Regions from separate parts of the Vibrio maritimus genome, predicted to be linked through region 2. Evidence: riboswitches for the same ligand, from Rfam matches in the RefSeq annotation. Region 2 holds a riboswitch; each other region holds the start of a gene.
The links. A riboswitch is a leader RNA that binds a small molecule or an ion and turns the genes downstream of it on or off. The one in region 2 is predicted to bind thiamine pyrophosphate.
Positions count from the first base shown of each region.

Region 1: it holds a riboswitch for thiamine pyrophosphate, as region 2 does, so the genes downstream of both, thiB (thiamine ABC transporter substrate binding subunit) here and thiD (bifunctional hydroxymethylpyrimidine kinase/phosphomethylpyrimidine kinase) in region 2, are expected to answer to the same signal.
Region 3: it holds a riboswitch for thiamine pyrophosphate, as region 2 does, so the genes downstream of both, thiC (phosphomethylpyrimidine synthase ThiC) here and thiD (bifunctional hydroxymethylpyrimidine kinase/phosphomethylpyrimidine kinase) in region 2, are expected to answer to the same signal.

Region 1 covers NZ_CP090438.1:3,190,919-3,195,137, forward strand. Annotated here, with positions in the region: gene thiP (thiamine/thiamine pyrophosphate ABC transporter permease) at 1-634, opposite strand, end outside; gene thiB (thiamine ABC transporter substrate binding subunit) at 761-1,759, opposite strand; TPP riboswitch at 1,902-2,022, opposite strand; gene LY387_RS14550 (flavin prenyltransferase UbiX) at 2,100-2,720, opposite strand; gene mpl (UDP-N-acetylmuramate:L-alanyl-gamma-D-glutamyl-meso-diaminopimelate ligase) at 2,720-4,069, opposite strand.
Region 2 covers NZ_CP090438.1:2,854,225-2,858,443, reverse strand. Annotated here, with positions in the region: gene LY387_RS13060 (ABC transporter permease) at 13-810, opposite strand; gene LY387_RS13055 (ABC transporter ATP-binding protein) at 794-1,588, opposite strand; gene thiD (bifunctional hydroxymethylpyrimidine kinase/phosphomethylpyrimidine kinase) at 1,594-2,421, opposite strand; TPP riboswitch at 2,488-2,589, opposite strand; gene LY387_RS13045 (glycosyl hydrolase family 18 protein) at 2,998-4,219, shown strand, end outside.
Region 3 covers NZ_CP090438.1:29,079-33,297, reverse strand. Annotated here, with positions in the region: gene thiC (phosphomethylpyrimidine synthase ThiC) at 1-1,862, opposite strand, end outside; TPP riboswitch at 1,976-2,075, opposite strand; gene crcB (fluoride efflux transporter CrcB) at 2,133-2,516, opposite strand; tRNA gene LY387_RS00135 (tRNA-Asp) at 2,887-2,963, opposite strand; rRNA gene rrf (5S ribosomal RNA) at 3,004-3,119, opposite strand; rRNA gene LY387_RS00125 (23S ribosomal RNA) at 3,247-4,219, opposite strand, start outside.

The sequences.
Region 1 (4,219 bases), 340 kb from region 2:
GTGGACCTCCCCCCAACGCCATTACCGTGGCAAAGCTGGTAAAGCACAGCATGAAGACCAACCCAATAACATGGGGAAGATGCGATTTGAGCCTTGGCCACTCCACCAAACGAAAACATTGCCAACTGTTCATACCAAGATGAAGCGCCAGTTTACGCTGCTCTTCCGGCACGCCTTCGATGGTCACTAACAACAGACGTGTAGCAAAGGGAAGATTAAAGAAAACGTGCGCTAGGAGAATTCCGTTTAGCCCATAGATGGAAAAAAGCGCCGAGCCATCATTCAACCACCTTGAAATGATGCCTTGATTACCATAGATGGCAACAATACCAAACACACCGACCAGAACCGGCATCACCAAAGTGGTAGCAAACAACTTGAGCAGCCACTCTCGTCCCCAAAAATGACGACGGGAGAAAGCGTGAGCGACAGGCACGGCTAGCCCTACGCTCAATAGCGTAGATAGGCTTGCTTGCCAAAAACTAAACTTGGCAACGTGCTGATAATACGGGTCAGTAAAGAGAAGACCGATATCGCTGATCGAAGAGTATGACAGCAGTGTCCACAGGGACGCTGACACATACACTGCGATAAACAAGGCGACCACTAAGCCAGCTTTAGGGGTTTGAATCACAGTTACCTCAATGGAAAGTGGATGCCTGAAGAAAGTCACTCTAGGGATGGGAAAGTGACATCATCGGTTAGCGAAAACCGCTCGCCCCCTATCTATATAAACGAAGGGCGAACGTATTTCTGGGCGTTACTTGATCAGCGCAGCTTGCCACTCACGAATCCAAGCTTTGCGATTGCTTGCGACTTCATCTGGTGAGAACGACAGAGCTTTCGCTGGAACAGTTAGGTTTTCAAACCCTTCTGGCAGCTTACTATCTACAACAGGGTACATCCAGTTTCCGGTTGGGATGTTGGATTGGAAGCCGTCCGATACAATGAACTGCATAAACTCGTCGGCGAGTTTCTGATTTTTACTGCCCGCTACTTTCGCTGCAACTTCAACCTGAGTGTAGTGACCCTCAGCAAAGTCAGCCGCGACAAAGCGATTATCTTGCTCAGCAATAATGTGATAAGCCGGCGATGTGGTGTACGACAATACAAGATCCGATTCACCCTCTAGGAACATCGAATAAGCTTCTGACCACCCCTTAGTCACGGTCACGGTTTTCTTCGCTAGCTGCTGCCATGCCGCACTAGAATCGTCACCGTAGACCGACTTCATCCAAAGCAATAAACCTTGTCCTGGTGTGGAGGTGCGAGGGTCTTGGAAGATAACCTTTAGGTCATCACGCTGCTCGACCAGCTCCTTAAGGCTCTTAGGTGGGTTAGTCACTTTCTCTTTGTTGTACACAAACGCGAAATAACCGTAGTCAAATGGGACAAAAATATCATTGCTCCAACCGTTTGGTAGCGACACGGAAGACAAGTCTGCGTTGTGCTTGCCGAGCAGGCCTGATTTCTTCGCTTCACTCATCAAGTTGTTGTCCAAACCCAGCACCACATCGGCTTGTGTGCTGCTGCCTTCTAGGCGCAGTCGATTAAGGATCGAGACACCATCGTCAAGAGCAACAAAGTTTAGATCACAGCCACATTGTGCTTCGAATGCTTTCTCAATCGCAGGACCAGGTCCCCAGTCAGAAGCAAACGAATCATAGGTGTAGACCGTCAGCGTATCGGCTGCGGCAAGATGAGAGGTCGCAAGAAGTGCGGTCGCTAGAGCGACTTTGGTGATTGAGTGGTTTTTCACTGGTTCTGTCCTTAGTTATTGTTGTCAGATCCAGAAAAAATGTCGTAACGTTCTATAGCAGCAAAGAGCTATTGAACGCGATGCGATGGACAGAAATAACAGTCACCAGACATCATGATTCAAACCAAGTGAACATGCTCAGTGAGTATTGCAGCCTCATCCCTACGCCAGCATTATCTGGATCAGGGCTGTTCTCGAAAGTACGCGGGTATCAGGCTTCGCCTTCTCTCAGCACCACTGCTAGTGCACCCCGTGAGTTACAACCTTTTGCAGGCGAATTGTAACCTTTTCGTCACAGATTCGCCAAATCTATCCTTAATTTCAGTTAACCCACGCTCAATTATCGTTGGTCATATCCCCAGCGAGGCACAAGGTTTTGCTCAAGCCCCATATGGTCCAACACGCGAGCAACAATAAAGTCCACCAAGTCATCAATAGACTGAGGCTGATGATAAAAGCCAGGTGCCGCTGGCATAATTGTCACGCCCATCTGTGACAGCTTGTGCATGTTCTCCAGATGAATGGTCGAAAATGGCGTTTCACGCACCACCAAAAGAAGCTGACCTTTCTCTTTGATCACCACATCCGCAGCGCGCTCGATCAGATTATCCGACATACCATGCGCAATTGCCGCCACACTGCCCGCAGAGCAAGGACAAACGATCATTTGTTTAGGCGCCGCTGAACCTGATGCAACAGGAGAGAACCAATCCTCTTTACCACAAACAACCAGCTTCTCTGGATCGCACTTAAGGCGCTCGACTAGGGCTTTGTGTGCCGCATCTGGACCACTTGGCAGCTTGATATCGTGCTCGGTCGCCAACACCACGCGAGCTGCGGAAGAAATAAGAAGATAGACGGTGTAATCTTGAGCAAGCAAGCATTCAAGCAAGCGCATGCCGTAAGGCGCGCCTGACGCGCCAGTGAATGCTAGAGTAATGGCTTTGTCTGCCGGTTTCATTAGGCAAGTGCCTCCAGTAATTTCTGATGAATGCCACCAAAACCGCCGTTACTCATGACAAGGATTTGATCACCCGCTTGAGCCTGATCCGCGATCATTGCGACCAGTGAATCGATATCATCACTGACGCGCGCTGGTTGGATACAAGCATCAGCAATGTCTTGCACGGACCACTCAATGCTATCTGGCTGGAACAAGAAGACTTGGTCGGCTTTGGTTAAAGATTGCGCCAGCGTCTCTTTGTGTACACCACGCTTCATCGTTGCGCTGCGCGGCTCTAATACCGCAAAGATTCGCTTATCGCCGACCTTGTTACGAAGCCCATCCAATGTGAGTTCAATGGCTGTTGGATGATGGGCAAAGTCATCATAGACCGTCACTTGATTGACTTCGCCTTTTAGCTCTAAACGTCGCTTGGTATTGATGAACTTACCCAGCGCTTCGCAAGCGAGATCCGGTGTTACCCCCACATGTCTCGCACCTGCGATGGCCATCAGCGCATTATCCACATTGTGATCGCCAACCAAATCCCAGTTGACCTCCCCCACTTTTTCGCCGTGCAAGTAGACCTCAAAGTGTGAGCCGTCGATATTTAGCTTATTCGCATGCCAGTCAGCGTCAGGACCAGTGTGCTCGACCTCACTCCAGCAGCCACGCCCCAATACATCCACCAAGGCTTTATCGGCTTTCGGCGCCATAATGCGACCGTTACCTGGCACGGTTCTCACTAAGTGGTGGAACTGGCGCTTGATCGCCTCAAGATCATCGAAGATGTCCGCATGATCAAACTCTAGATTATTCATGATCAAGGTGCGTGGATGGTAGTGTACAAACTTAGAACGTTTGTCGAAAAAAGCACTGTCGTACTCATCCGCTTCGACGACAAAGAACATTGATTCACCTAGCCTTGCCGACTGACCAAAGTTCCCTAACACCCCGCCAACTAAGAAACCTGGTTGATAACCGCAGTCTTCTAATATCCAGCTCAGCATACTGGACGTCGTGGTTTTGCCATGAGTCCCTGATACCGCCAACACCCAGCGGTCATGCAGTAAGAATTCTTGTAGCCACTGAGGGCCTGAGGTGTATCGAAGATTGTGATTAAGTACATACTCGACACAAGGATTACCGCGACTCATTGCATTGCCGATAACAACAAGGTCTGGTGCCGGGTTAAGCTGCGATGGGTCGAAGCCCTCGATGATCTCGATACCCTCAGATTCCAATAACGTGCTCATTGGGGGGTAAACGTTGGCATCACTGCCCGTCACTCGATGTCCTAACTGCTGCGCCAAAACGGCAGCGCCACCCATAAAGGTGCCGCAGATACCAAGGATATGAATATGCATAACTTGCTCTCTTAATCTTTGTTGCGTGTTAGTTTACGCCATTGTCGCTATATATACCCAAAGCGCGTGTTAAAAGCGAGAAAGTTAGTGGTTAGACAAATAAATGTGACATTCATCATACAAATTAACACTCTGTAGTCTTACTTCATT
Region 2 (4,219 bases):
TTCCTTTTGAATTTAGTTATTTTCCCATGGGATAAGGCGTCTTAGCGCCCAATCTGTAATGAAGTAGAGAGAGACAGATACAGCCGCCAAAATAAACAGGGCTGCAAACATCTCATCGATGAGCATTCGAGCATTGGTTTGCAGCATGAGGTAGCCAAGCCCTTCACTTGACCCCACCCATTCGCCGGCAACGGCGCCAATCGGTGCGACCACCACAGCAACACGAATGCCCGATGCTAGTACAGGCAAGGATGCAGGCAAGCGGATATGCCAAAGCTGACGCCAGCGATTTGCGCCCATTGTTTGTGAGAGATCTAAATAGCCCGTCGGCGTATTTCGCAATCCGTCATAACAGCAGGTGGTTACCGGAAAAAAGATAATCAGTGCAGCCATGACAACTTTGGAGGCAATGCCATACCCTAACCAAAGCATCAGAATGGGTGCCAGCGCGAATACAGGGATCGCTTGGCTAGTAATAAGAATCGGCAGTAGCCAGCGTTTTACTGGCTGAAACAGCAGCATCTGTAGAGCAAAGAAAAGCCCCATAGACAGTCCAAGTAACAGACCCAGTAATATCTCTTGGCTAGTCACCCAGGTATGCTTGAGCAACACATCATGGCGTTCGAAAAGCTTTATAAATACCGCCTCTGGCGCAGGGAGGATAAAGCTTGGCATATCAAAAATAACCACAATGCTCTTCCAGATAGCCAAGATAATCAGCAAGCTAATGATCACGCGCATCATGGCGCTTAAACCTTGCTTTGACGCTTGTTTTTGGCTTCGATTCGCAACCTCAGCGAGTGGCGTCATGGGAGCCTCCTTGACGTTCAGCGACATCGAGTTTTTCTGTGTGACTCCCAGCTAAGTGCTCGAGTATGGATTGTTGAATAGCCGCGAACTCGCCGTCTATATCACGAGGTATTCCTTGCTTTGGTGGAGTAATGCTGTGCAGTCGCGCGGGCTTACCATTCATGACTAGGATCTGCTCACCCAAACGAAGCGCCTCTTGCGGATCATGGGTAATCAGCAGCACAGTTTTGTCTTTGAGCAGGTTAGCTGCGAGCGCTTGTAGCTTGTAGCGCGTGACGGCATCGAGCGCTGAAAAAGGCTCATCCATCAACACGACGGACTTATCTTGCATTAAGGTGCGAGCTAATGCGACACGTTGCCTTTGACCACCAGATAGATCATTGGGGTTTGAAGCGGCTTTATCCGCTAGCCCCACTTTCTCCAGCAGTGACAGTGCTTTTTGAAGAGTCCGCGCGTCCACTTTCTTGCCATTTAAGCGAGAGGCTAGGCACACATTATCGAGCACGGATAGCCATGGCATCAGCAGATCTTGCTGCGCCATGTAGGCCACCTGGCCGGCTAGCACATCAAGTGGTGGGGAAAACTCCGTTGCTGAAAATTCGACCTTATCAGTGAGCAACCCGGCTATGTAGCGTAGCAACGTCGATTTTCCACAGCCACTTGGACCAAGAATAGCCGTCCATGTAGCCGGTTCAAATGTCACTTCTAACCCTGAGAATATTGCGCTGCTATCGCCCAAATACCTTAGGGTCGCTCCTTGAATACGAATTGGCGTCATTGGCCTTAGGCGCCTTTATTAAGGGCGTAGAAGTGGTGGACGGGGCCGTGACCTTTACCGATCTTAAGTTCATCAGCATGCGCTATCGCTTGGGTAATATAATCTTTACCCAGTTTTACTGCGTCACTCAGTTCGTTGCCCTTTGCTAGGAAGGACGCTATCGCTGAGCTTAAGGTACAGCCCGTTCCATGGGTATTATTTGTCGCGATCCGAGTGGTATTAAAGAACTGAACATCGCTATTAGTAATCAACAGATCATTACTGTTTTGCTCAGACTCTAAGTGCCCACCTTTTAGCAAAATAGCAGGGGTGTCCAAAGCACGTAGTGCGTCGATCAGAGCTTCCATATCCTGTTGAGATTGTGGGACATCACAACCTAATAGTGCTGCGCCCTCTGGCAGGTTAGGAGTAATCACGGTCGCTAATGGTAGCAGTTGTGTTTTGAGTGCATCAATGGCGCTACTTTCAAGAAGAAGGTCTCCGCTGGTGGCAACCATGACCGGATCAAGAACGATGTATTGTGGTTGGTATTCTCGAAGTTTTTCGGCGACAGCGCCAATGATATTGGCATCTGCCAGCATGCCGATTTTGACAGCGACAACGTTCAAGTCGCTAAAAACTGCATCAAGCTGTGCTTTGACGAAGTCTGGGTCAATGCCAAGTATGCCTGTTACGCCTTGAGTGTTTTGAGCGGTAAGCGCTGTAATGACTGAGCAGGCGTAAGAACCTGTGGCTGAAATCGCTTTAATATCCGCTTGAATACCAGCACCACCGCCAGAATCTGAGCCGGCAATGGTTAATACGATTGGGGTGTGTTGCGATGCTGTGACCATAAATGCTCCTTTTCTGCGAAGGAACAGCCATAGCCCTGCCAAAGACACCTTGGGTAGTGAGTCTTTTTGCATTGTCTATCAGTTCCCTACGCCAGTGCTAACTGAATCAGGTTCAACGGGTCTCACCACTATGGTGATCTCAGCATAAATGCCCCCCGACTAATGTGAGGCTCATTGTCATACAAGCGTGGTGACTTTTCCAGTAATAACGGATCAGCTTCGGCTATTTATGTGGTTTATGTATTGTTATTCACCTCTCTTATGTGTGGGTAGGGTGGCTATCTGCTTGGTGGATGGGTTTGGCATTTATGACTTTTGTGATCTTTTAAATGAGTGAAAAATTCTGGGCACAGGGTTGAAGAGTTAATGAAAATGCCTGAGACAAAGGATCTAATTTTGAGTGGTGACTCGAAGTGAGTTTTATTTTTGCACAAAAAATAAACACATCTGCCTATTAATAAATACCGATGTTCACAACTTTTTAATACATTTTAAGTTATTGAACTTTTGATCCGTTTTAGCTTGTAAACAGTTGTGAGCAGGAAATTTTTCGTCTTTCAAGGAAAGAGAATGGCAATGAAAAAACTATTATTAGGCTTATCAGGGGTCGCATTGGCAGTGAGTCAAAGCGTCATGGCTGCTCCTGCTGCGCCGTCTATCGATGTCTACGGCTCAAACAATCTACAATTTTCAAAGATTCAGCTCGCAATGGAAACTACCTCTGGTTACAACCAGATGGTGCAGTATAAAGATGCCGCTGATATCGGTATTCAATTTAACCAATGGAGTGGCACAACCGGTGACACCTACAACATCTATTTTGATGGAGTTAAGGTTGCAACCGGTCCTATCTCGGGCAGTCAAACCTTAGCAAACTTTACGTATGCGAAAGGAGGTCGCTACCAGGTTGAGGTGGAAGCGTGTGATGCTACTGGGTGTAGCCGTAGCGCGCCAGCTGAACTGGTTGTTGCCGATACTGATGGTGCACACCTTGCGCCGCTCACCATGAACGTTGACCCTAACAATAAGACCTTCAATACAGATCCAAATACCGTCGTCGGGACATACTTTGTCGAGTGGGGTATCTACGGTCGCGACTTTACCGTGGACAATATTCCCGTCGATAACCTAACCCATATTATCTATGGTTTTATTCCTATTTGTGGTCCAAACGAGTCAGTTAAATCCGTTGGTGGTAACAGCTTTAATGCGCTTCAAACAGCGTGTCAGGGAATGCCCGACTATGAAGTGGTCATCCACGATCCGTGGGCGGCCTATCAAAAGAGTTTCCCACAAGCGGGGCATGAGTACAGTTCACCGATCAAAGGTAACTACGCAATGCTCATGGCACTCAAACAGCGCAATCCCGATCTAAAAATCCTTCCTTCAATCGGTGGCTGGACCCTTTCAGATCCCTTCTACAGCTTTACTGATAAAGCAAATCGAGACGTATTTGTTGCGTCCGTTAAGCGCTTCCTACAGACGTGGAAGTTCTACGATGGTGTGGATATTGATTGGGAATACCCAGGTGGGCAAGGAGCCGCTCCCGACCTTGGTGATCCTTTGAAAGACGGTGATGCTTATGCAGCATTAATGCAAGAACTTCGAATCATGCTAGATGAGCTAACCGTCGAGACTGGCCGTACCTATGAACTGACATCTGCGGTTGGTGTCGGTTATGACAAGATTGAAGATGTGAACTATGCCGATGCTGTGCCTCATATGGATTACATCTTCGCGATGACCTACGACTTCTATGGTGGCTGGAACAATGTACCCGGTCATCAAGCTGCGCTTT
Region 3 (4,219 bases), 750 kb from region 2:
TTTTGACGCATTCCTTCAAGGGGATCATCGATTAATTTGACCTCAATATTTTCATTGGATTGATAGTCTTTTGCATACTCGCGAACCTCTTGTGAGATTTTCATTGAGCAGAATTTAGGACCACACATAGAACAGAAGTGGGCAACTTTCCCAGATTCTTGAGGCAAGGTTTCGTCATGGAATTGGCGTGCTGTATCGGGGTCGAGAGCGAGGTTGAATTGATCTTCCCAGCGGAACTCAAATCTTGCCTTTGACAGTGCATTATCACGGATCTGAGCGCCCGGATGACCCTTTGCCAAATCAGCAGCGTGTGCGGCAAGTTTGTAAGTAATAAGACCTGTCTTCACATCTTCTTTATTGGGCAGGCCAAGATGCTCTTTGGGTGTCACATAACACAACATAGCGCAGCCATACCAACCAATCATTGCAGCACCGATACCTGAGGTAATGTGGTCATAGCCAGGTGCAATATCTGTAGTCAATGGACCTAGAGTATAGAAAGGCGCTTCGTGGCAATGTTTAAGCTGCTCTTCCATGTTCTCTTTAATCATATGCATTGGCACATGGCCTGGGCCTTCAATGATTACCTGAACATCATGTTCCCACGCTATCTTAGTCAGTTTACCAAGCGTTCTAAGCTCAGCAAACTGAGCTTCATCGTTAGCATCGGCTATCGAACCGGGGCGCAGCCCATCGCCTAGAGATAACGCAACGTCATAGCGTGCACAAATCTCACAGATCTCTTTGAAGTTAGTGTAGAGGAAGCTCTCTTCATGATGCGCAAGACACCACTTAGCGATAATAGAACCACCTCGGCTTACAATGCCTGTCACACGCTTTGCGGTTAATGGGATATGATGTAGGAGCAAACCCGCGTGGATCGTAAAGTAATCAACCCCCTGCTCCGCTTGCTCTATCAGTGTATCTCGCATCACTTCCCATGTAAGATTCTCAGCTACACCATTTACCTTTTCTAATGCTTGATACATAGGAACGGTACCGATCGGTACTGGACTATTTCTAAGGATCCATTCTCGAGTCTCGTGAATATTTCGTCCGGTAGACAAATCCATCACGGTATCGGCACCCCAGCGCGTACCCCACACCAATTTTTCTACTTCTTCTTCAATCGATGACGTGACCGATGAATTACCGATATTGGCGTTAACCTTCACTAAAAAGTTTCGACCAATGATCATTGGCTCAGACTCTGGGTGATTGATGTTTGACGGTATAATGGCACGCCCTTCAGCAACCTCTTTACGCACAAACTCAGGAGTGATTTCTTTTGGTAGGTTAGCGCCGAAGTGTTGTCCAGGGTGCTGCTGAGTGAGCATTTCGTCTTTAAGCTTTTGACGTCCCATATTCTCGCGGATGGCGATGTACTCCATCTCAGGAGTAATAATGCCTTTGCGAGCGTAGTGAAGTTGAGTAACGCATGCTCCATCGGCACCACGTCTAATGCGAGGTAATTGACCGTAACGAAGCTCATCCAAGGTTTCATCAGCTAAACGCTCCTTGGCGAACTCAGAAGTCACACCGTCTAGTACTTCCGTATCTAGGCGTTCTTCTATCCATTGCTCCCTGAGCTTTGGGAGGCCATTGTAGAGGTCGATGTCATGTTGAGGGTCTGTGTATAAGCCAGAGGTGTCATACACGTGTATAGGCTCGTTAGGCTCGTATACAGGGTTATCTTGATTGCCACCAATTAGACTATCGGAAAGAGAGATCTTACGCATCGGTACCTGCAGATCGCTGCGGCTACCTTGAATATAGGTTTTCTCTGAGTTTGGATAAGGCGTCACCGATAACGTATCGATGAAGTTCTTTGCGTCTAGTCTATTTTGCTTACGTGTCGACATAGCATTTCCTTATATATCATATAGTTATAAAAGATAAATGCTTGACGGATGTGTGAATACAAGAGGTATCAACTGCAATAGCGCGAGCTATTTGATAATAAAAGAGGTGAAGTTACTTTTATTCTCTTGTTCCCTTCGCTGGTATTAACCAGATCAGGTTCAACGGATCCCGAATTAACGGTCTCAGCCCAGAGGGCACTCCGACAAGTATTGGCAACGATTATAGAAGAAAAGATTCCGAACATTCAATAACCGTTGAGTGGTTTTTGACTAACTTTTGGTTAAAATTTGAAAACCTATCCAACAGGCTGAGATACTTAACACAACGTTAAGGAGCACGTTTAGTCCCATCTTCAAAAATGCGCCTTGCTGCATTAGTAATACATTGTCCATCGAAAAGGTAGAGAATGTCGTCAATGCGCCTAAAAAGCCAAGACCAATGATCTGACGCCATGGCTCTGGAGCAAACACCTCTGCCTCAAAAGCCGCTATCAACAGCCCCATGATAAACGAACCGACAACATTCACGGTTAACGTACCATAAGGGAAACCACGCCCTAGGATCATCACACAAAGCTCAGAAATCAAATAGCGACTGCAAGCGCCAAATGCCCCACCGATTGCTATAAAGCCTAAAATTGAAAGCTGTCCCATAACCACTCTTTTTAAAAAACTTACTGATGGGAGTAATAATATACGAACACTCTATAAATTCGAGTGAAGATCTAGGAAACTAAGGATAAATTTTGATGATGTAGTGGGCTGAACCCTACCAAAAATTCAAAAGTTACAGGAGTAACGTTTGCACTGAGTGTGGTTTGATTGCTACAGATGAATACAGTACGAGATAATTAAAGAATTACAAATGCAAAAAAACCTCGTCGTTAAACGAGGCTTCTTGATAAATGGCGGGGACGCCCAGTCTAGGGTTGCATACAACCGGGACTCGACTTCCTTGAAAGGGAAGCTACCAAACTATAGATGATAAAAAACCCGACGCTTTCGCATCGGGTTTTCTAATAAGTGGCGGAGTGGACGGGACTCGAACCCGCGACCCCCGGCGTGACAGGCCGGTATTCTAACCAACTGAACTACCACTCCGCAGTGGCATACTCGCTAATGCAAGTGTCCAAAATTTAAAGCCTGGCGATGTCCTACTCTCACATGGGGAAGCCCCACACTACCATCGGCGCTATTGCGTTTCACTTCTGAGTTCGGCATGGAGTCAGGTGGGTCCACAACGCTATGGTCGCCAAGCAAATTCTGCTTTGGTTTTCAGCTTTTCAAAAAAGCTAAAAGCCAAAATATCTGGAAAGCTGTTAATGTGTTCTCATACACATTCAATGTTCTTACTTTGAGTCCATCAAAACCCTTTGGGTGTTGTATGGTTAAGCCTCACGGGCAATTAGTACAGGTTAGCTCAACGCCTCACAACGCTTACACACCCTGCCTATCAACGTTCTAGTCTCGAACAACCCTTTAGGACACTTAAAGTGCCAGGGAAGACTCATCTCAGGGCTCGCTTCCCGCTTAGATGCTTTCAGCGGTTATCGATTCCGAACTTAGCTACCGGGCAATGCGATTGGCATCACAACCCGAACACCAGAGGTTCGTCCACTCCGGTCCTCTCGTACTAGGAGCAGCCCCCTTCAATCTTCCAACGCCCACGGCAGATAGGGACCGAACTGTCTCACGACGTTCTAAACCCAGCTCGCGTACCACTTTAAATGGCGAACAGCCATACCCTTGGGACCGACTTCAGCCCCAGGATGTGATGAGCCGACATCGAGGTGCCAAACACCGCCGTCGATATGAACTCTTGGGCGGTATCAGCCTGTTATCCCCGGAGTACCTTTTATCCGTTGAGCGATGGCCCTTCCATTCAGAACCACCGGATCACTATGACCTGCTTTCGCACCTGCTCGAATTGTCATTCTCGCAGTCAAGCGGGCTTATGCCATTGCACTAACCTCACGATGTCCAACCGTGATTAGCCCACCTTCGTGCTCCTCCGTTACTCTTTGGGAGGAGACCGCCCCAGTCAAACTACCCACCAGGCACTGTCCGCAACCCCGATAAGGGGTCGACGTTAGAACATCAACACTACAAGGGTGGTATTTCAAGGACGGCTCCACTAATACTGGCGTACTAGTTTCAAAGCCTCCCACCTATCCTACACATGTAGGGTCAATGTTCAGTGCCAAGCTGTAGTAAAGGTTCACGGGGTCTTTCCGTCTAGCCGCGGGTACACTGCATCTTCACAGCGATTTCAATTTCACTGAGTCTCGGGTGGAGACAGCGTGGCCATCATTACGCCATTCGTGCAGGTCGGAACTTACCCGACAAGGAATTTCGCT